2 linked regions of the Puniceibacterium sp. IMCC21224 genome follow. The main gene of each other region encodes a partner of the protein of the gene in region 2 in a complex. Links are inferred from orthologs where the notes say so. Each region holds a gene or a part of one and is shown on either strand. Other genes may lie near its edges.

Region 1 (11,061 bases), 2.9 Mb from region 2 along the record:
ACAATCAGGCGGATATAAACCTGCGTACCGGGGGCATGTTCGGCCAGCTTTTCCAGCTCTTCCTCGGCATCGGCCGAAAACAGGCGGATGCCCGCGCCAAATGCCCAGGCAATGTCGCCGACCTTTTTGATCGTGTTGCCGAACGACACATCCTCGGGTGCGGCACCCTGCGACAGGCACAGCTCAATCTCGCCGCGCGAGGCCGCATCAAAATGCGAGCCAAGGCCCACCAGAGTGTTGATGATTTCCTTGGCCGGGTTCGCCTTGACCGCGTAATGGATCGAGGCGCGTCCCAGCCCCTGCGCGAGCGCGGCGTACTGGCGCGCCACAACTTGCGTGTCCACCACCAGCGTCGGGTGGTCGAAATGGGTATTGCGGATATACGTTTCCACGCGGGAAACAGGCGCAGATGCGCGGGCCGAAAACTCAGCTACGTATGCGTTCATGGTCATCTCCAATAGACCCGGCCATATATGACCGCTCACTTCCAAGGGAGACGTTACCGTCGCTACGTAACCATGGGGGTTGGGCCCTTGGGACAGAGGCGCGTGCGTTGGCGTCTTGAAACCGCATATCGGGCCAATTGCGATTCACATCAAGAGGGTTTTTCACCCGATCCCGAAAAAATTTAACGACCGGATTGAGTGTGGTTGTGCAGACACGCCAAGGGCGGGCGTCCAAGTCGCCCCCGGTCATTGTTCCCCAGCAGACCCAAGCGACATGTGGCATTCCTGCGACGGCGTTGACCCCCAGGAAATTAGCAGCCTCATGCGGCGCTCACCTAAGACGGTCCACCGAGCGCGAGATAGGGAAATCAGGTCAGACCTTTTGAGGTGCGCTGGCGCCATCGCCGGTTTATACCGTACCGTCAGCCTGCGCCCGACGCCCCCAAAGATCGTATTCTCCGGCCTCGTCCACCGTGACGCTGACGATATCGCCGGGCGTCAGATCCGAGAACCCCTCGTCGATAAAGAGGTTTCCATCAATTTCGGGTGCATCCGCCATTGTGCGACAGGTGGCGGCATCACCGTCGACATCGTCGACGATGACCTGAATCGTGCTGCCGACCTTGGCCTCCAGCCTGGCCTCGGAAATCGCCTGGGCCTTGGCCATAAACCGGTCCCAGCGATCCTGCTTGACCTCTTGCGGCACATGATCAGGCAGCGCGTTTGACCTTGCCCCCGCGACATTTTCATACTGAAAACAGCCCACCCGGTCGAGCAGCGCCTCGTCCATCCAATCCAGAAGCGTCTGGAATTCGGCTTCGGTTTCGCCGGGATAGCCAACTATAAAGGTCGAGCGCAGGGTGATGTCCGGGCAGACATTGCGCCAAGCGGCAATCTCATCCAGCGTCCTGGCGGCGGCTGCGGGCCGTGCCATACGTTTCAGCGTGTCCGGATGAGCATGTTGAAACGGGATATCCAGATAGGGCAACACACCGTTGGCCGGATCTGCCATCAGCGGGATCAGGTCGCGCACATGCGGATAGGGATAGACGTAGTGCATCCGTACCCACGCGCCAAGGCTGCCAAGATCACGGGCAAGATTCAGGATCGGCGCCTTGCTGTCGCGGTCTTTCCAGTCGGTGCCATAGGCAGAGGTATCCTGCGAAATCACCAGCAGTTCGCGCACGCCGCTTTCGACCAGCTTTTCCGCCTCACGCAGCACAGCACGATGCGGGCGCGATTGCAGGCGCCCGCGCATGTCGGGGATGATGCAGAACTTGCACTTGTGGTTACAGCCCTCGGAAATTTTGAGATAGCTGTAGTGGCGCGGCGTCAGCTTTACACCCGCAGCCGGCATCAGGTCGATGAATGGATCAGGATCGGGCGGCACCGCCATGTGAACCGCATCCAGCACTTGTTCGTATTGGTGCGGGCCGGTCACGGCCAGAATCCGGGGGTGATGTTCGCGGATGTAATCCGGCTCGGCCCCCAGACAGCCGGTCACGATCACCCGTCCATTTTCAGCCAGCGCCTCACCGATGGCCTCAAGGCTCTCGGCTTTGGCGCTGTCAAGAAATCCGCAGGTGTTGACGATCACTGCATCTGCCCCGGTGTAATCAGGCGAAATGCCATACCCCTCGGCGCGCAGACGGGTGAGGATGCGTTCGCTATCTACCAGCGCCTTTGGGCAACCAAGAGAGACCATGCCAATCGAGGGCTGACCCGCGCGGCGGGTGGCTTCGATGCGGGCGGCGGGCGCGAGGTCAGGGCGCAGATTCGGGGGGTTCTGTGTCATGGCCCCTCTTATCCCCACACCGCGACCGCGAAAAGGGTTTGTTGCACGGGACGTCGGGGCGCAACGCCAACACCGAAAGGTGCGCAACACCTGCGCACCCCACGAGGCGGTCGGTCAGCGGCGGCGGTCGCGGCGGGCCGACATCGGCTGGAACGCGACGCCGACATGCGCCTCGCAATAGGGTTTGCCCTGCTGGACCGGCAGGCCACAGAACCAAAAATCCGGTGTTGCGGGATCACCCACCGGCCATTTGCAGGTCCGTTCGGTCAGCTCCATCAGGGTGATCTTTTTCGCCTTCTTCTCGATCTCGTTGACCTTGGCAAGCGCCTCGGGGCTGATCTCGTTTGCGGACGGCTGCGGCGGCAGCGGCTGGCCTGCAGGAATAATCGCGCGACGGGCGGGCGGCTGCGCGGATTTGGTTTCCAGCACGACCGGCTCTGGGTTGGGATCGCGTGCGGGTTCAGTCCGCGGCTGCGGCTTGGCCTTGACCTCGGGCGTGGCTGGTTTGACCTCGGGTGCGGCTGCCGCGGGTTCAGGTGCCGACGACGCGGGTGCAGGACCCGAGCCTGCGCGGTTCGACAGGCCGAGGCGATGCACCTTTCCGATGACGGCATTTCGGGTGACGCCGCCCAGCTCTTTGGCGATCTGGCTGGCGGACTGGCCTTCGCCCCACATCTTTTTGAGCTGCTCTACGCGTTCATCGGTCCAGGACATGGGCGTTCCTTATGGAAAAAAGCGGCCCCGGCTGAGGGCCGCCTGAAAATTCGGTGTCAGCCCCCTATTCTAATCACTCCACCCCGAGTTACAAGCGGCGCAACAGACAGGAGCGTCGAGTAATGCAGGAATACACCCCTATCCCCCACGGGACGCGCCGGTTTGGCCGGGTCAACTGGCTGGGGCTCTATACCCTTGCGACCCGCGAGATGATGCGGTTCACCAGCGTCTGGACCCAAACCCTGCTGGCACCTCTTGTGACAGCCGGGTTGTTCCTGCTGATATTTTCGTTGGCCATCGGCCCCCAGCGGGGCGACGTGATGGGTGTGCCTTTTACCACATTCATCGCGCCGGGGATCCTGATGATGACGGTGATTCAGAACGCCTTTGCCAATACTTCGTCTTCAATCGTGATCTCGAAAGTGCAGGGCAATATCGTTGACACGCTGATGCCGCCGCTTTCGGTGCTCGAGCTGGTATTGGGCTATTTGGTCGGCGGCGTGATGCGCGGGCTGTTCGTGGCCGTGGCGATCGTGGTGGCGCTGATGCTGTTTCTGGGAATCGTTCCCGCACATCCGCTGGTGGCACTGGGGTTCATCGTGCTGGGGGCGGCGTTCATGTCGGCGTTGGGGATGCTGGCAGGGATCTATGCCAACAAGTTCGACCAGATGGCGGCGATCACCAACTTTCTGGTGACGCCGCTGGCGTTTCTGTCTGGCACGTTTTATTCGGTCGAAGCCCTGCCGCCGGTGCTGCGCGAGATTACCCACCTCAATCCGATCTTCTATCTGATTGACGGCGCCCGATACGGCGTGATTGGCGTGTCTGACACCTCGCCATGGCTGGGGGGATGCGTGGCACTGGTGGCCACGTTCGCGATACTGGTGCTGGCCTGGGGAATGTTTCGAAGCGGATACCGGCTCAAGGCGTGAGGGCGCGCTGTCGGGGCTCGGCTGATCTGCGCCGCTAAAGAGCTGCCTGATCGCGCTCTGGCACGATCTGCTGCACGATTCCGACGGAAATCAGGTAGAGCGACGTCACCACCAGCCCCCAATGCGCCCAACTTTGCGGGTGAAAATCGACCCAGGCCGCCCATCCGGCAAAGACGGTCCAAGCGAGCGCAATTGGCAGCGACAGATTGCGCCAGCGCGTGGTGCGAACCGGATGGATAAATTTGAGCGGCAGGAACATTGCAACTGCGAGTACCGACACCAGCATCAGAATGATCCAGGGTTCGGGATCGAGCGCAAACATCACCAGAACGACCATGTTCCAACAGCCTGGAAAGCCCTGAAACGAATTGTCTGATGTCTTCATCCGGCTGTCACAGAAATACATCGCGCTGGCAAAGGTGATCAGGATGATCGCAGCCCAACCGGGCCAGCCTGGCAGAAGATCCGACTGAAACAGCGCGAACGCCGGGATGAACACGTAGGTCAGGTAATCTATGATCAAGTCCAGCAGCACGCCGTCAAAGCGCGGCGCCATGCCCTTGACGTCATATTTACGCGCCAGCGGGCCGTCGATACCATCCACGGCAAACGCCACCACAAGCCAGAGAAACATGACTGACCACCGCTCCTGAGCGGCGGCGAGTAAGGCAAGCATGGCAAAGACCGCGCCAGTGGCGGTCAGAAGATGGACAAAAAGCGCTTTGTTCTGTGGCGTCATAGGACCGTCATGGCCAATTTTTGCCCGCGTTGCAAACATGATCGAAGACGGTTTCCGGTGGATGCGTCTAGAAGTGCGTATTTTTCAAGAGAAGAAGTCGAGGATTGGAGAGTGGCCTCCTCGCCTTGGTATTCCACCATGGTCGCGAGATACGGTTTTTTCAGACTATCAGCGTGGTGCCGGTTTGGCCGGTGATCCGAGTGGTCACAATCGCGCCTTCGGTCTGGGGTGAGGCAAAGCGCACTTCGGTGAATTGTTCGGTTCGGCCCATATCAGGCGATTCCATCAAGATGGAATGCGTTCTGCCAACCTGCCCCGCGAGGTGCTTTTGGACTTGCGCCGCACCGGCCGCGCGCAGGCGGGCAGCGCGATCCCGGATTGCCGGACCTTTGACGGCGGGCATCCGGGCAGCTGGTGTGCCAGGGCGCGGGCTGTAGGGGAAGACATGCAGCCAGGTCAGGTTGCATTCGTCGACCAACTTCAGCGAGTTTTCGAAATGCGCTTCGGTTTCCGTTGGGAAACCAGCGATGATATCGGCGCCGAATGTCATCTCCGGGCGCAGTTTACGTGCCTCTTCGGCAAAGCGAATTGCATCGTCGCGCAGGTGACGACGTTTCATGCGCTTGAGGATCAGATCGTCGCCATGCTGCAACGACAGGTGCAGATGCGGCATCAGCCTCGCTTCGGTCGCGATGGCGGCCAGCAGATTGTCGTCCACTTCGATGCTATCGATGCTGCTAATCCGCAGGCGCGGCAAATCCGGCACGAGTTTAAGGATCCGCATTACCAGATCGCCCAGTTTGGGCTGTGCGGGCAGGTCCGCCCCCCAAGAGGTCAGGTCAACGCCGGTCAGGACAACTTCGTTGTAGCCCTTGTCCACCAGACGCTTGATCTGGTCGACGACGACGCCGACGGGAACCGAGCGGGAGTTGCCGCGTCCATAAGGAATAATACAAAAGGTGCAGCGATGATCGCAACCGTTCTGAACCTGGACATAGGCGCGACTGCGCGTGCCGAACCCGTCGATCAGGTGGCCCGCCGTTTCAGTCACCGACATGATGTCGTCGACCATAACGGCCTCGGTCTCACCGATGAAATCGGCGGCCAGGGTTTTCCAGGTCTGTGGTGTCATCTTTTCGGTATTGCCAATGACGGCGTCGACCTCGGGCATGGCTGAAAAGGTCTGCGGTTCGGTCTGTGCGGCGCATCCGGTCACGATCAGTCGCGCCTGCGGGTTTTCGCGCCGCAGACGACGGATTTCCTGACGGGCCTTGCGCACCGCCTCTGAGGTCACGGCACAAGTGTTGACAACCACGGCACCCGAAAGTCCGGCCTCATTGGCCAGCGCCTTCATCGCCTCGGTCTCATACGCGTTGAGACGGCAGCCAAGCGTTGTGAACAGTGGCGCGGTCATACCGACGCCAGCCATTGCGCGGTCAGAACACCCGAGGCCACGTGCATCGTCGCACCCGTCACCCAGACGCCGTCGTCACGCCAGTCCACGGTCAGGGTCCCGCCATCCAGGTCGATCCGCACCGTGCGCCCGGTCAACCCGCGCCGCGACGCCGCCACCGCCGTCGCACAGGAGGAAGATCCCGACGCCAGGGTGATACCGACACCACGTTCCCAAACCCGCATCCGCAGATGGTCAGGACCGACGACAGAGGCCACCTGCACATTGGTGCGTTGGGGAAAGAGCGGATGATGCTCGTAACGTGCGCCGAACTGGTCGAGAGGAACCGCAGTGGCATCCTGTACAAAGAAGGTGCAGTGCGGGTTACCCATGCCGGTTGCGGTCGGGCCACCCTCGATTGGCAATTCCAGTGTTTGCATCGCCTCAGCCAGCGGAATGTCCTGCCAGTCAACCTGCGGATGCCCCATGTTGACCGAAGTCAACCCCTGCCCAGCGTCCACAGCCTGCAATGCTCCGCGATCAGTTGTCAGCGTTAGCGCGGCTTGGCCAGTCTCATTCATGATGTGGCGCGCGATACAGCGCGTGGCATTACCGCAGGCGGCAGACGTTGATCCATCAGCGTTGTAAAAGGTAAGATGCGCATCCGCCCCCTGCCCCGCCGTGATCAGCGCCAACTGATCAAAGCCTATCCCGCGATGCCTGTCGGCCAATGCTATGGCAAGCGCCGGTGTCACTTCGAGTCTTTGCGCGCGCGCATCCAATACGACAAAGTCGTTGCCAAGCCCGTGCATTTTCATGAAGGGCAGCGAAGAGTCCAGTTTGCTGTACATCCGCGGGCATATACGCGTTGTCCGCGATGCTTTCCAGAGGCCCGTTGATGCTGACGCGCATGAGAGTTGCCTAGTTGACGTAAAAACCCGATTTTTGGGGGTTGACCCCGCACTGACCTCTTTCTAGACAGCGCACCAGTGGGCCTGTAGCTCAGTTGGTAGAGCAACTGACTTTTAATCAGTAGGTCTCGGGTTCGGATCCCGACGGGCTCACCAATTTTATCAATAGCTTACATAAAAAAACCATCGCCCTCGTTCGGAGCGGGTAAGCGCGGGGTAAGCTTTGCGGAGAATTTCTTTGCTTTTTTGTTTGGGCTGCTTCAGCCTGATGTAGGGGGACACTAGCTTTGGCCAAAAGACGAGGTTGAGGTAGTGAAGGGTTAAGGTATTGAGCAGACGTAGGAAAAGGCGTCTGGAACGGGTGCGGTGACCGATCTCACCATGGACGGTGTTGGCCGAAAGTGGCGGCGAAAACCAGCGTTCTGATGCAATAAAAGTGCATTGTGAACACGCTCTGGATGCAATGTGTTGCGTACCAGTGCACTCAGAAAAGGTTTTGAGACAAAGGACTTAGCTGACCTAGAAGGCTGGTAGTGCTTCCTGCAAGACGCTCGATGGAAGAGTGGCAAGGTGGGAACTGGAGTGCCCACCTTGAGTTGGCAGTTCCCACCTTGAAAATACACCTAGATATCAAATGTTTACGCCCGGTGGGGTTAAGCGATCCGTCTTGCCAAGGTGGGAACGTCAGAAAAGTCGGTTTTGGCGAGTTTCCTGACGGCCAAGAACCGAACCTCAGTCCGAGAAACCGAAATTGTTGACCAGAAGTTCCGCCCGATCGGAGCCGCGTGACGCGCGACCAACGGTATATGTGGTCAACAATTCTGCCATGGTGAATCCGGCGAAAGTCGTGCGGATCTCGGGCGTGTCGTTGATCGACAGGATGAACCGACCGTTGATCCCGGCGAGCTGGTCGGCCAGAGCGGCAAAGTCTGCACGGCTGAACATTTCCTTGCCGTAGTCCGTCTCCGATCCGAAGTAGGGCGGATCAAGATAGAACAGAGTGCCTGGCTTGTCATAGCGGGTGATGAAGGCCGCATAATCCAAGCACTCGATCACAACGCCGGATAGGCGGGAGTGCAAATCCTCAAGCATCGGCTCAAGAGTGGTTAGGTTGAAACGGCCCGGTCGATCCGCTGCAACGCCGAAGTTGCGGCCCGATACCCTGCCACCGAACGCGGTACGCTGGAGGTAAAGGAAGCGCGCTGCGCGTTCGAGGTCGGTCAGGGTGTCGGGCGGCGTGTCGACCAAGCGGTTGAACTCTGCCCTCACGGTCAGTTGAAACCGCAGCACATCGAGGAATTGCGGATAGTGCCGCTGCAGGATTCGAAAGAGGTTGGCAATGTCGCGCCCGAAGTCGTTGATCACTTCAGCTTTGGGTCGCATAGTGCGGCGCAGAAAGATCCCGCCCATGCCGACAAAAGGTTCAGCGTAGACGGTGTGCGGCGTGGTGTCGATCAGCGCGCAGATGCGTTTGGCGAGAACGCGCTTGCCGCCCAGCCAGGGGGCGACGGGGCGGATGGGCGAGACGGGTTCGAGCGTGCGGGTCACAGGCAGGTTCCTTGATGCTGAAGTCTGGAACATATCAGGAACACAAAGCGCCGTCTTGCCCGGATTTGGGCACGGAACGTGTTAGTCAGCAGCGATGATCTCGATCCCCATCTTCTGACATTCTCTAGATAGAATTGCATCAAAATCGGCGTTTTCAGACAATTGAGGAGCAATCAGATCGTTGTCCTCAGCGTCGTAAATCGCAATGAAAACCCTGAACCCAACCCATTCCCCAAAGTCGTTTTTACCATCCATCGTCCCACATATTGGCAACAAAGGCTCGCCCGCTTGAGGTGCAGCCAAAATCTGACCAAACCTGAACGTGTCAGGTGCTCCTATCCAACGGTCAAAGGCTGACGCAATTTCAGCAACTCTTTGAGGTGATAGTTGAGAAGTTCCGCCGTCTTTCGATTGGGCCTGCGCGTTGACCACCGGCGAGAAGCCCCACAAAATACCAAAGCATAGTAAAATCCGTTTCATTAAGGCTCCCTGCAAAGATAGACCACCCTGCCGATTACGCGGAGCTGCGCAACGCGGTCGGCGGCGACGGTTTCGATTGGGTATCGGTTGTTGTCAGAAACCAGCTCGATAGTGTCATCCAGGCGGCGCCGAACGCGCTTGACCAAAAGATCACCGCCAATGTTTAGCACATAGATGCAGCCGTTTTTTACGGCAGACTGACTGTGATCAACAATCACAAGACAGCCGTCTGGAATCGTCGGCTCCATACTGTCGCCCTTGGCCCAAATCGCTGAGCATTGGTCGGGCGTGGCGCCAAGGTTGCGCAAGAATGACGCCTCGAAAGAGACGACGCCCGCGACTTGTTCTGCATCAGGCAATGCGCCGGGACCTGCGGACGCTTCAATGTCGTACTGCGGGATGCGGATGAAATCATCGGTACGTCTTGCAACCTTTCGATTCATCGGAAGATCGGCCACCGGAATCCCTGTCGCTGCCGACAGTGCGAGATCCCGAGATGTCCTCTCACTTGGCGGCATCACCAGATCTTCAGGGATATATCCATTTCTGTCGTCGGCCATACCGGAAAGCAACCAAGATAGATTTGTACTGGTTACACGCGATATTTCGAGTAGCACCGAGGCGCGTGGCTCCGACTTTCCGCTGACATAATCTGAAAGCGTACGGCGTTTTGTGTCCGTTAGCAGGTCGGTGAGCTTGTCCAATCCTCCGACGCGCTCAGCGGCCTCTCTTATTCTATCACCAAGTCCACCCATGCTTATATCGCAGAAATCCGCCTTACAGCAGAATTCTGCTTGTAAGGAGGCAGAAATCTGCTATCCCTTATATACAGGCCAGAATAAGCGGCCTTGTTTCCGACTTCACATCTTAAAAGACGCCAGCGTTGCAGCGCTGGTGCCCCCTTGGAGAGTCCCATGGCTAAGCACGACCCGACCAGAGCCCCGAAAATGGACTGGGAGGCCATCAAGGCCCAAGTCCACCGCCAAGGCATGACCTTTACCGAGCTGTCCAAACGTGCTGGCGTTCACAAGGACGCCTGTGGACAACTCAAGACCCGCCCGAATTACGATGCCCAAACGGCCGTCGCTAAATTCATCGGCGAAAAGCCCGAAGATCTGTGGCCGAGTCGCTATCCGCAGAAGCGTCCCCGTATCCTCAATATCAACAAATACACGCCGGTGGACAGTCAAAAAGGCGTCCGGGCCGCTGACAGGATTGCGGCAGAATGAGCGTGCTGGTGTCAAAAACCCCGCAGGACATGGACAGCTCGTCCGGTCTGGCCGAAATGCCGATCCTGCCCGCCCCTGCCGCCTGCGCCGAGCTGCGCTATGCCCGTGGCATTCTGAAGGCGGCGTATTGTCACCCTGACGATCTGTTGCGCGCGGCAGCGGTCCATCTGCGGGATCACGGCGACTGGATGGACGTGCAGTCGGCCACGCAGATGCTGCGCCAACTGGAAGAGCGCGCGGCGGAGGCCAGGATCGAGGTTGCGCTCATTCATCCAGACACTGCCGAGTCCATTGCGGCAGATATCGACCGGGTCTCGCTCCCGCCGCTGTGGATGTGTCTGGCGTTCCTGATCTGGGCGGTGGGTTTCGCCTGGATGCTTGCGTTGTTGGTGCTGTGATGTCAGTTGCCAGAAATCTCACTGAGCTTGCGGTAATTATGCCCTTCGAAGGCATAGAACCCGCCGAAGCAGCGGTGCATGAACGGTATCTTCAGTCTTTCGCTGCTGTCGAAACTTCCGGTTGCGTCGAGGGCGTCATTGGCTGTCTTGGACTCAAACTGAAATCGGTTGAACCGGCACTGTCGGAAGAGGGTTTTTCAGTCATTCGAATCGTCTCCAATTGGTTGTTGCAGTTGGTGATGAAGGAGCCGGGAGGTGGTTCGAACACCTTCCGGTTCTGCTGGTGTAGCACAAAATCTGCCAAGTTTCCACTTTGGCATGCGCAGATGTTGCGGCCCTAAGCACGGCACTCGCTGCAGGCGATCAACGCTCATCGCCTGCGGATCCCCACGTTTGAAACAGGCATATCATGACAGAACAGATGCTCGATCTGGCTCTTGCCGAGATCGCAATCCCTGACACCCGCGCCCGCGCGC
Region 2 (10,983 bases):
GATGCAATGATCGTCGGACGCCTATTCGAGCAGCTGTTTTCGGTTGGCTGTGTTGTTGTCACAACCTCAAACAGGGTGCCGGACGAACTGTACAAGAACGGGTTGAACCGGCAGCTGTTCCTGCCATTCATCGAACTGGTCAAAGAGCGGCTGGAGGTACGCGAACTGGCCTCGCCCAAGGATCACCGGCAGGACAGACTTGCCGGTGCGCAGGTCTATTTCACCCCCGCCAATGCCGAGGCGCGGGCCGAAATCGGGCGCGTCTGGCAGGCGCTGTCAGACGGGCACGCGGAACCGTTGGTGTTGCATGTACAGGGTCGCGAAGTGGAGCTGCCGCAATTTTCCAACGGCGTGGCACGGGCGCAGTTCTTTGACCTTTGCGGTCGGGCGCTGGGTCCGGCGGATTATCTCAAGCTGGCGGAAACCGTGCGGGTGCTGATCATCGAGAATGTCCCCCAACTTGGGCGACAGAATTTCAACGAAGCCAAACGGTTCGTGACACTGATCGACGCGCTGTACGAGGCGCGCGTTCGACTGATCGTAAGCGCGGCGGCAGATCCGGAAATGCTGTATGTCGAAGGGGTGGGCGCGTTTGAGTTCGACCGTACCGCCAGCCGATTGCGCGAAATGCAAAGTGACGGCTGGGGGCGCTGATCGCCCAGAGCATAACCGCCGCAAAAAGAGGGGTCCCGAAGGACCCCAGATGGCTGCTCGTTTTTGTGGCGTTCTGCCTGTTTACCGTATCGGCCGGTGCTTGGCACCGGGGTGCCAGTGGGGTTTCATCTGTGCCGATAACGGCTGAGATGACCGGAATAGGTGCGTCGAAAAAAGCTTGATATGCGGACTTCCACTTTTATAGACAGCACAAGCACGCTGCGTCAACATATAGTGATGCCCCCAACCTGTAGGAATGCAAATAGACATCCGCAGTAGAACTTGCGGTCGGATTTTCTAAGTCTGACAGCGACAATCGCAGCAGACATGGCGACGCCGACACGTGCTATCTTCATAAAGATCGGCAAGCGCATCATCGACCACCTGCCGGATCTTGCGCAGCGAATGGGGCCGGAATGCAATCCTCAGGATCAAGCTCGCTGAACCGGGACCCTCTGGTTTCATCTGCTTCACGCATCTTCCCCCTCCGGACTCCTGCCGAGGAGGAACCAGGTTGTCAAATCGTTGCCCAGATCGAACAATCCAGCACCCTGCTTTGAGGTGGAACTGGCTAATTGAGGGTTCATCCCGTCCCGGACCAACTGTGTGCAGCGTCATCATCGGTGCCACTCCTTTCGAAATCTGACGCTGAGGATACGCTCGTACTGTCAGAAACCGTCAGGATGAGGCATCATAGTCCAACCATGGCCCGTACCGAACGACTCTTTCAACTGATGCAGGCGCTGCGGCGTTTACCTGCCCCGGCCACGGCTTTGGCTCTGGCGATGGAAACCGGGGTGTCCGAACGGACGCTCTATCGGGATATCGACACTTTGCGCGCGCTGGGGGCGGTGATCGACGGCGCGGCGGGGTTTGGCTACACGCTGATCGAGGACGCGCACCTGCCGCCGCTCGGCTTTGACGACGAAGAAATCGAGGCCCTGGTGCTGGGCCTGCGCGAGGTTCAGGCCGTTGGTGACGCTGCGCTGACCGAAGCCGCCACGAGCGCCATGTCAAAACTGCGCGCGCGCCTTCCTGCGCGGCAGGCCCATCGGCTGCGCCACGCCGTGCTGCACGCTCACCGCTTTGTCCCACCCGCCGCGCCGAATATTGACGTGCGCACCCTGCGGCGCGCCGCCTGGGACGAAGAACAAGTGGCCTTTGGCTACAGTGATGCCGCAGCCAGCAAGACCCAGCGCGAGGTGCAGCCGCTTTCGATCACCCTGTTCGAGGCCAGTCATTGCCTGATGGCATTTTGTCTCTTGCGTCAGGATTTCCGCGCCTTTCGGCTAGACCGGATGTCCGATCTGAAGCTGACGGGGCGCAGTTTTCGACCCCAGCGGATTCCGCTGCTTCGCACCTATATGGACAGTATTTCAGCGATGGCGGGTTCTTGCGACCCACCTGGTTGAGAGCTTTCGACACAGGCGGAATCGGGGTAAGCTGCGGAAAACAGGTAAAGCAGCAGGTCACTGATATGGTATTTCGCTTTGTCGCCGCGGCTGTGGCCGCGTCCCTGATGTATTCCGGCACCAGTGGCGCCGACACGGTCGAGACCTCAACCCGGCCACTGCCCCGGCCCAGCGCGGAAACCACCACACCCGTTGTCCCGGTGGCCGTTCCGAACCCCGGTTTTGACGCCTGGGTGCGTGGTTTCCGGGGTCGCGCGCTGGACGCTGGCGTCAGTGCCACGGTCTTTGATCGCGCCTTCCGAACCGCCAGATACAACCCCGAGGTGGTCGAACGTGATCGCAACCAATCGGAATTTACCCGGTCGATCTGGGACTATCTTGACCGCGCCGCATCCGAATCCCGTGTCACCGGTGGCAAGGATGCGCTGCGTCTGTACCGCGCCGTTCTCGATCGCATCGAAGCAAAATATGGCGTCGAAAAAGAGGTCGTCGTCGCGATCTGGGGCATGGAATCGGCCTATGGATCATTCCGGGGTGACCTGCCGATCATCGGCTCTCTCGCGACGCTGGCCTATGACGGACGGCGCGGCACATTCTTTGAACAGCAGTTGGTTGCTGCGCTCAAGATTCTGCAAAACGGCGATACCACGCCGGAAAACATGACCGGCAGTTGGGCCGGTGCCATGGGGCACACCCAGTTCATCCCCACCTCGTTCGAGGCGCTGGCGGTGGATTTCACCGGCGACGGACGACGCGATATCTGGTCGGATGATCCTACCGATGCGCTTGCCTCGACTGCCGCGTATCTGGCGCGGTACAAATGGCAACAGGGGCAGCCCTGGGGCGTCGAGGTGAAGTTGCCGGACGGGTTTGACTATGCCCAGGCCCGACGCGACAACGTCAGGCTTCCCAGTGAATGGGCGAAAGACGGGATTGTCGACATGGACGGCAAGCCGGTGGCCGATCACGGCGCCGCGTCGGTCCTTTTGCCCGCCGGGGCGCGGGGGGCGGCGTTTCTGATCTTTTCCAACTTTTCGGTGATTGCGCGATACAACGCGGCTGATGCCTATGTCATCGGTGTCGGGCATTTGTCCGATCGTATTCGGGGCGGCGAAGCGATCCGTGCCGAGTGGCCGCGCGACGACCCCGCACTTAATTTTGATGACCGCCAAACATTGCAGAGTCTTCTGACCGCAAGAGGATTCGACACCAAGGGTGTGGATGGTCGGATCGGGCCTAACAGCATCGCAGCAGTGCGGGCGTTTCAGAAATCCGAAGGTGTCGCGCCCGACGGCTACGCATCGCAATCACTGCTGGCGCGGTTACGCTAGGTCGTAGCGCCGCTTTGCCAAAGCCTCAGAGATGTGGAGCAAAGCTGTCCAGAACGCGGGTGTAAACCTCGCGTTTGAAGGGCACGATATTGGCCACCAGATCGGTCGGTGGCAGCCAGCGCCATTCGGAAAATTCCGCGTGATCAGTGGCGATGTTGACCTGATTATCCTGACCCTGAAACCGCAGCAGGAACCATTTCTGTTCCTGCCCGCGATAGCGCCCCTTCCAGATTCGGGGCACAATATCATGTGGCAGATCGTAAGGAATCCAGTCTGAGGTCTCGGCCTCGACCGTGACAAGACCCGCGACTATGCCGGTTTCTTCCCACAGTTCGCGCAAGGCGGCATCGCGGGGCGCCTCGCCTTTTTCGACGCCACCCTGCGGCATTTGCCAGGCCGGGGTGTCGTTGTCGATCCGCTGACCGACAAACACATGTCCATCGGCATTCAGCAGCATCACACCGACGCATTTACGGTAGGGCAGTTTGGCGATTTCCTGGGGCGTCATCTGTCGCAGCCTTTTGGTGTCGTCGCGGCGTGAAAATGCGGTCGGGGCAGCAACATTTCTGCGGCCGCCCCGAAGTGCAGGTTTACTCTTTCGGACCCAGTGCCGACAGACCTTTGAGAATGTCGATGGCATAAGCCATCTGGTAATCCTCTTCGCGCAGGGCGGCGGCGGCTTCGACCTTGGCGCGATCTTCCTCGATCTGGCGGATCTCGTCGTCGGTCAGGCTGTCGTTGTTCAGGCTTCCGCGCAGATCGGCCTCGGACCGGGTGGCGGGGGTTGTGCCGGGCTCTTCCTCTTCCGAGGCGAGCTTGGCGCGCGGCTGCTGCACAACGATATCGGGCGACACGCCAAGGTTCTGGATCGACCGGCCAGACGGGGTGTAATACCGCGCCGTGGTCAGGCGCATAGCACCGTCACCGCGCAGTGGCATCACCGTCTGGACCGACCCTTTGCCGAAACTCTTGGTGCCGACAACGATCGCGCGGCGATGATCCTGCAACGCGCCTGCTACAATCTCGGATGCCGAGGCAGAGCCGCCGTTGATCAGCACCACAATCGGCTTGCCCATGGCAAGATCGCCGCTTGTGGCGTTGTAGCGGTCGCCATCAGCCGGGTTGCGGCCACGGGTCGAAACGATCTCGCCTTTTTCAAGGAAGGTATCCGAGACTTTGATCGCCTGCGTCAGCAGACCGCCGGGATTGTTGCGCAGATCCAGAACAAAGCCGTTGACGTTATCCATGCCGCCGGCGGCCTCGACTTGCTCCTCCAGCCCGGAAATCAGGTTCGGTGTGGTCTGATCGTTAAAGGTGGTGACGCGCAGAACCACCGTCTCGCCCTCAAGCCGGGTGCGCACTGCCGTCAGTTTGATAGTGTCACGGATGATCGACACGTCGAACGGTTCGGGCTGATCCTCACGGACCACGGTGATGATGATTTCGGACCCGACCGGGCCACGCATCAGATCCACGGCATCGTCCAGCGTCAGGCCCAGAACCGATTCTCCATCGACATGGGTGATGAAATCGCCCGCCTCGATCCCCGCCTCATCCGCCGGGGTGCCATCGATCGGCGAAACAACTTTGACAAAGCCCTCTTCCTGCGTGACTTCGATTCCCAGACCGCCGAACTCGCCACGGGTCTGCACCCGCATGTTGGTGGCATCGTCGGGCGACAGATAGCTGGAATGCGGATCAAGCGAGGTGAGCATACCATTGATCGCCGCCTCGATCAGTTCGCCTTCGTCCACCTCTTCGACATATTGGGCGCGAATCCGCTCAAAGATATCGCCGAACAGGTCGAGCTGTTCGTAAACACTGGTGGTGCGCGTGCTTTCCTGCGCCAGAAGTGGTCCCACAAGCTGGGTGGTCGCGAGAATCCCGGCCAGCGTGCCACCCACGGCGGCCATGACGAATTTCTTCATGCTAGTATTATCCCTTGTCGGTTGAGAACCACGTCAGCGGGTCCACGGACGTATCACCCTGTCTGACCTCTATATAGAGCGTTTCCGGTCGGACAGTTCCAGCCCTATCACGGACAGGTGACAGGATATCGCCGGTTTCCGCCTCGTCCCCCCCCATCAGTCCGACCGGCGACCCCGCCGGAAGCACCTCGCCGATCTCGCCAAAGGCGGTGTCCATGCCCGCCAGAACGAACAGCAAATCAGTCTGCGGTTCCAGAATTGTGACCAGACCATAGTCCAGCAACGGCCCGCGATACCGGATTGTCGCCGAAGTCGGCGTGGTCACCAACGCGCGGGGCCGGGTGGCAAGGACGATGCCCGGACGTTCCACACCGGCGGCATCCGCCTGCCCGGCGCGGCGCAGGATCTGGCCCGCGACCGGGAGCGCCAGCTGGCCCTTGCGCGAGTCTATAGAAGGGAGCGAGCCGTCGGCCTCATCAGTCGCCATCTGGCTCAGCCCGCTGGCAAACCCTTCGAGGGTTTCAGTCCCGGCAATCAGGATCGCGGTGCGCACCGGATCTTCGGTAAAACGGCGGGGCAGGTTGGTGCGGTCGGCCAGCGCCTGGCTAAGTTCGGTCCGCGCGTCCTGCACACCGCTCAGCCCCTCTTGCAGGGTACGCACCGCATCCTCCTGCAATTTTCGCAGGGTCGTGATTTCGTCCAGATCCGCGCGCAGATCGCTGGCCTGTTGCGCGAGGCCCGGCGTGACCGCCGCGACCAGCATACCGGCCCGCGCCGTACCCAGCGGACCCGAAGGATGCAACAGCGTTTCGGGCACCTGCGCCCGGCCAAGGCTTTGGAGCACACCCAAAAGCTGCGCCACCTCAGTCTCGCGGCTGCGCAGATCGCGGGTCAGTTCGGTTTCGCGGATCGCTACGTCGCGCAACCCGTCGCGCATCGCGCCCAACCCGCTTTCGTAGGCGCGCACCGTTTCGGTCAGCGCCCGAACCCGGTCGCGCGCCGAATCCGCCGCGTCCAGCCTGATTGAGGCTGCCTCAAGCTGATCGGCTGCCGCACGCGCGGCTTCGGCCGGGCTTTGCGCCAGCGTCGGACTGGCGAGCAGGGTCAACAGGGCGGCGACGCGTATCATGGTTTAAGCAGGCTAACTCCGGTCATTTCCGCGGGCAGTTCCAGCCCCATCAATGCCAGAAGCGTCGGCGCCAGATCCGCCAACCGCCCGTTGCGCAGCTTGGCCTTTTTCGGCCCGCCGAACAGCACCACGGGCACCGGGTTCAGCGTATGCGCTGTGTGCGGTCCGCCAGTTTCGGGATCCACCATGGTTTCGCAATTGCCGTGATCCGCTGTGACAATCATCGCGCCACCCGCAGCACGAACCGCCTCTAACACCCGGCCCAGCCCGGCATCGACGGTTTCGCAGGCCTTGATCGCGGCCTTGAGATCGCCGGTATGCCCAACCATGTCGGGGTTGGCATAGTTTGTCACGATCAGATCGTAGCCCTTTTCTACAGCCGCAACAAAGGCTTGCGTCACATCTTCGGCGGACATCTCGGGCTGCATGTCATAGGTCGCTACCTTTGGCGATTTCGGCATCAGCCGGTCCTCGTGCGGTTCTGGCGCTTCCTTACCGCCATTGAGGAAAAAGGTCACATGCGGATATTTTTCAGTTTCGGCCAGGCGGAATTGCGTCTTGCCTTGCTTTGCCACCCATTCGCCCAACGTGTTGTGCAGTTCCCGTTTTGGAAACACCGTGGCCATATAGCCCGCGTGGGCATCCGAATACGCCACCATCCCCAGAAGTGAGGCCAGCGGCGGTTTTGGCCCACGGTCGAAGCCGTCAAAGTCGGGCGCGCCGATGGCCGCCAGAATTTCGCGCGCACGATCCGCGCGAAAGTTGAGACAGAAAAGGCCGTCGCCCTCGCGGATACCATCATAGCCGTCGATCACTGTAGCCGGGATAAATTCATCCGTCTTGTCAGCGGCATACGACTGTTTTACCGCGTCTCGGGCAGTGTCGGCGTGATCACCCTTGCCGTTGACGATGGCATCATAGGCGGTCTGCACCCGTTCCCACCGGTTATCGCGGTCCAGCGCATAGTACCGCCCGATCACCGTCGCGATGCCGACATTCTGCGGTAGACGTTTTTGCAGCTTGGCAATAAAGCCGTCCGCCGATTTAGGGGCCACGTCGCGCCCATCAGTGATCGCATGGATCAGCACCGGCACGCCGGTCTGGCTAATCGCCTTGGCCGCCGCAAAGATGTGGTTCAGGTGTCCATGCACCCCGCCATCACTGACCACGCCCATCAGATGCGCGGTGCCGTTGCTGTCCTGCAGGGTCTGGATCATCTCAAGAATGGCCGGGTTCTTGAAAAACGACCCGTCTTCGATCGCCAGATCAATCTGCCCCAGATCCATCGCCACCACCCGGCCCGCGCCGATATTAGTGTGGCCAACTTCGGAATTGCCCATCTGCCCGGTCGGCAGACCGACATCCGGTCCATGGGTGATCAACTGCGCATGCGGGCAGTTGGCCATCAGCCAGTCCATCGTCGGTGTCCGCGCCAGCGCCGGTGCATTGGCGGTCGTGTCCTCGCGCAGCCCCCACCCATCAAGGATGGTGAGGACTACGGGTCTGGGGGTGGTCATGTGAAGCGCCCTTTGGGGTATGAGGGGTTTGGGCGCGGTCTAGCAGAGGTTACAGGAGATGTCTAAGAGGACATTCGCCCCCTTCGCCGTGATATCGTCAACGTCATCCCAACAGCCAGGCCGCCCTCAGACACGCTCCAGAGCCAGCGCGATCCCTTGTCCGACGCCGATGCACATCGTGGACAGCGACCGCGTGCCCCCGGTCAAAGACAGCTCCAGCGCAGCAGAGCCGGTGATACGCGCCCCCGACATCCCAAGCGGATGACCCAGCGCAATCGCACCACCGTTCGGATTGACCCGCGGATCATCATCGGCAATGCCCAAATCGCGCAAGGTGGCAAGGCCCTGACTCGCGAATGCTTCGTTCAGTTCGATCACATCAAAGTCCGCCTGAGTCAGCCCCAACCGCGCCATCAGCTTTTGCGACGCAGGTGCTGGGCCGAACCCCATGATGCGCGGCGCAACGCCGGCGGTCGCCCCGCCCAACACGCGGGCAATCGGCGTCAGCCCGTATTTTTTGGCAGCACTGGCTGATGCAATAATCAACGCGGCCGCCCCGTCGTTCACACCCGACGCATTGCCCGCCGTGACCGACCCGTCGGCGCGAAACGGCGTCGGCAGTTTAGCCAGCTTTTCCAACGTGGTCGCACGGGGGTGTTCATCGGCCTCAAACACCACCGCATCACCGCGTCGTTGTGGGATAGTGACCGGCGTGATTTCCCGTGCCAGCCGCCCGTTGGCCTGCGCCTGCGCCGCCTTGGTTTGGCTGTTCAAGGCAAAGACGTCCTGATCTGCGCGACTGATGTTGAAGTCTTCGGCGACATTTTCGCCGGTTTCAGGCATCGAATCGACGCCATATTGCGATTTCATCAGCGGATTCACAAACCGCCAGCCGATGGTTGTGTCGTAGATTTCGGCATTGCGGGAAAAGGCGCTTGTGGCCTTTGGCATCACAAATGGCGCGCGGCTCATGCTTTCGACCCCGCCTGCGATCATCAGCTCAGCCTCGCCTGCTTTGATCGACCGGGCCGCCATGATGACCGCATCCATCCCCGACCCACAAAGGCGGTTGATCGTCGTTCCCGTCACCGACACAGGCAATCCTGCCAGCAGGGCGGACATGCGCGCAACGTTGCGGTTGTCTTCGCCCGCCTGATTGGCGCAGCCATAGATCACGTCATCGACGGCATCCCAATCGACACCGGCGTTGCGCGCCATCAATGCCTTAAGGGGAACCGCGCCAAGATCGTCAGCGCGCACCGGCGCCAGAGTTCCGCCGAAACGGCCAATCGGGGTGCGGATGTAATCGCAAATATAGGCGTCTTGCATGGGAATTCCTTAGAGTTCGGGCGTAATGAGGTCGGTCACAGCATCGCTAACATGCAGCGTCGCGCCCGTCACATCCTGAAGCGCCGAGAGCGAGATTTCAGGGATCTTTTCGCGCAGGACAAATCGCCCGTCTTCGATGTCGACCACCGCAAGGCTGGTGTAGACCCGCGTCACACAGGCCAGTCCCGTCAGCGGAAAGGTACAGGTTTCAACCAGCTTGGGATCGCCTGTCTTGGTCACGTGATCGGTGATCACGGCGACCCGTTTTGCCCCATGCACCAGATCCATTGCGCCGCCGACAGCGGGCACCCCTTTTTCACCGACGCGCCAGTTTGCCAGATCGCCGTTCTGAGCAACCTGGAACGCGCCCAAAATGGCCACATCCAGATGCCCGCCACGCACCATCGCAAAGCTGTCAGCGTGATGAAAGAACGACGCGCCCGGATTCAGCGTCACCGCGCGCTTGCCCGCGTTGATCAGATCCCAGTCTTCCTCGCCTTCGGCAGGGGACGGGCCAAAATCCAGGATGCCATTTTCGGTATGAAAGATCGCCTGCCGTCCTGTGGGCTGGTATTGCGCCACCTTTTCGGGAAAGCCGATCCCCAGGTTGACATAATCGCCATCGGCGATGTCCTGCGCGGCGCGCCAGGCAATTTGTGCGTTGGACAATTTGTATTCGGTCATGGGTATACAGTCTCGGCGCGAATGAGCATTTCTTCCTGCTGCGGATCTGGAATATGGACGATGTGATCGACGAACAGACCCGGGGTGACCACGTGCTCGGGGTCGATGGCACCGGGTTCGACGATTTTTGACGCCTGAACGATTGTCGTCTGCGCCGCGGCACACATCAACGGGCTAAAGTTACGCGCGGTCTTGTTATAGGTCAGGTTGCCGTGCCGGTCGGCCAACTCGGCCTTGATCAACGCGAAATCCGCCTTGAGCCAGCGTTCCTGCACATAGGATTTACCGTCGAACTCGGCCACAATCTTGCCCTTGGCCAATTCGGTGCCAAAAGCCGTCGGTGTATAAAAGGCCGGTATTCCCGCCCCCGCAGCCCGAATGCGTTCTGCCAAGGTGCCCTGCGGCACAAGATCGAGTTCAATTTCGCCGGCGAGGTATTTTTCATTGAACGCCCGCGGGTTGGATGAGCGCGGGAACGAGCAGATCATTTTTGCCACCATACCCGCATCAATCATCGCCGCGATTCCAATGCGACCGTTGCCCGCATTGTTGTTGATGACAGTCAGATCTTTGGCACCTTGATCAATCAGCGCATGGATCAGCTCGATCGGTGCGCCTGCCCCGCCGAAACCGCCGATCATCACGACCGCCCCATCGGGAATTTTCGCCACCGCCTCAGCGGTGCTGGAAATGGTTTTGTCCATCGGGTGCTCCTACTTTTACGACGGGTTAAGTCACGTTCGGCTCGACAGCAATCCCTTTTGTGCGATATACGATGTTTGTTTACATATCGCACAAAAGGGATTACCTTGGAACAACGCGACATCATGACCGGCCTCGCCAAAGGACTCTTGGTGATCGAAACATTCACCGCCGACACCCCGCGCCAATCCATCTCGCAGGTGGCTGCCGCCAGCGGCCTTGACCGGGCGACGGCGCGACGATGCCTGCTGACGCTGGCCCAACTGGCTTACGCCGATTACGACGGCAAATTCTTTA

Evidence for each region.
Region 1: the proteins of IMCC21224_RS03160 (region 2) and dapF are in contact, whole or in part, in a solved structure (PDB 5YGU), measured with the Escherichia coli proteins. The link is inferred for Puniceibacterium sp. IMCC21224 from one-to-one orthologs.

The regions. Positions count from the first base shown.
Region 1 is NZ_LDPY01000001.1:3,585,320-3,596,380, forward strand. What follows is about bases 4,954-7,885. They hold dapF (diaminopimelate epimerase), read right to left. Parts: upstream 6,871-7,885; coding sequence 6,037-6,870; downstream 4,954-6,036. Other genes in these bases: mtaB (tRNA (N(6)-L-threonylcarbamoyladenosine(37)-C(2))-methylthiotransferase MtaB), read right to left, coding at 4,954-6,040; IMCC21224_RS16725 (DNA adenine methylase), read right to left, coding at 7,663-7,885. Outside these bases: IMCC21224_RS16685 (type III PLP-dependent enzyme), read right to left, coding at 1-446; 30S ribosomal protein S12 methylthiotransferase RimO, read right to left, coding at 856-2,241; IMCC21224_RS16695 (GcrA family cell cycle regulator), read right to left, coding at 2,356-2,955; IMCC21224_RS16700 (ABC transporter permease), read left to right, coding at 3,078-3,887; IMCC21224_RS16705 (phosphatidylcholine/phosphatidylserine synthase), read right to left, coding at 3,922-4,626; more of mtaB, read right to left, coding at 4,787-4,953; more of IMCC21224_RS16725, read right to left, coding at 7,886-8,511; IMCC21224_RS16730 (hypothetical protein), read right to left, coding at 8,560-8,958; IMCC21224_RS16735 (S24 family peptidase), read right to left, coding at 8,958-9,662; IMCC21224_RS16740 (helix-turn-helix domain-containing protein), read left to right, coding at 9,873-10,187; IMCC21224_RS16745 (hypothetical protein), read left to right, coding at 10,184-10,585; IMCC21224_RS16750 (hypothetical protein), read left to right, coding at 10,585-10,926; IMCC21224_RS16755 (ParB/RepB/Spo0J family partition protein), read left to right, coding at 10,995-11,061. UniProt on the Escherichia coli protein: Involved in the succinylase branch of the L-lysine biosynthesis and in the biosynthesis of the pentapeptide incorporated in the peptidoglycan moiety. Catalyzes the stereoinversion of LL-2,6-diaminopimelate (L,L-DAP) to meso-diaminopimelate (meso-DAP).
Region 2 is NZ_LDPY01000001.1:695,126-706,108, reverse strand. What follows is about bases 2,165-5,018. They hold IMCC21224_RS03160 (RNA pyrophosphohydrolase), read right to left. Parts: upstream 3,906-5,018; coding sequence 3,423-3,905; downstream 2,165-3,422. Other genes in these bases: IMCC21224_RS03155 (S41 family peptidase), read right to left, coding at 3,988-5,018; IMCC21224_RS03165 (lytic murein transglycosylase), read left to right, coding at 2,165-3,397. Outside these bases: IMCC21224_RS03170 (YafY family protein), read left to right, coding at 1,359-2,066; more of IMCC21224_RS03165, read left to right, coding at 2,132-2,164; more of IMCC21224_RS03155, read right to left, coding at 5,019-5,325; IMCC21224_RS03150 (murein hydrolase activator EnvC), read right to left, coding at 5,333-6,454; gpmI (2,3-bisphosphoglycerate-independent phosphoglycerate mutase), read right to left, coding at 6,451-7,971; pcaF (3-oxoadipyl-CoA thiolase), read right to left, coding at 8,098-9,300; IMCC21224_RS03135 (3-oxoacid CoA-transferase subunit B), read right to left, coding at 9,310-9,984; IMCC21224_RS03130 (3-oxoacid CoA-transferase subunit A), read right to left, coding at 9,981-10,688; IMCC21224_RS03125 (IclR family transcriptional regulator C-terminal domain-containing protein), read left to right, coding at 10,812-10,983. UniProt on the Escherichia coli protein: Master regulator of 5'-end-dependent mRNA decay.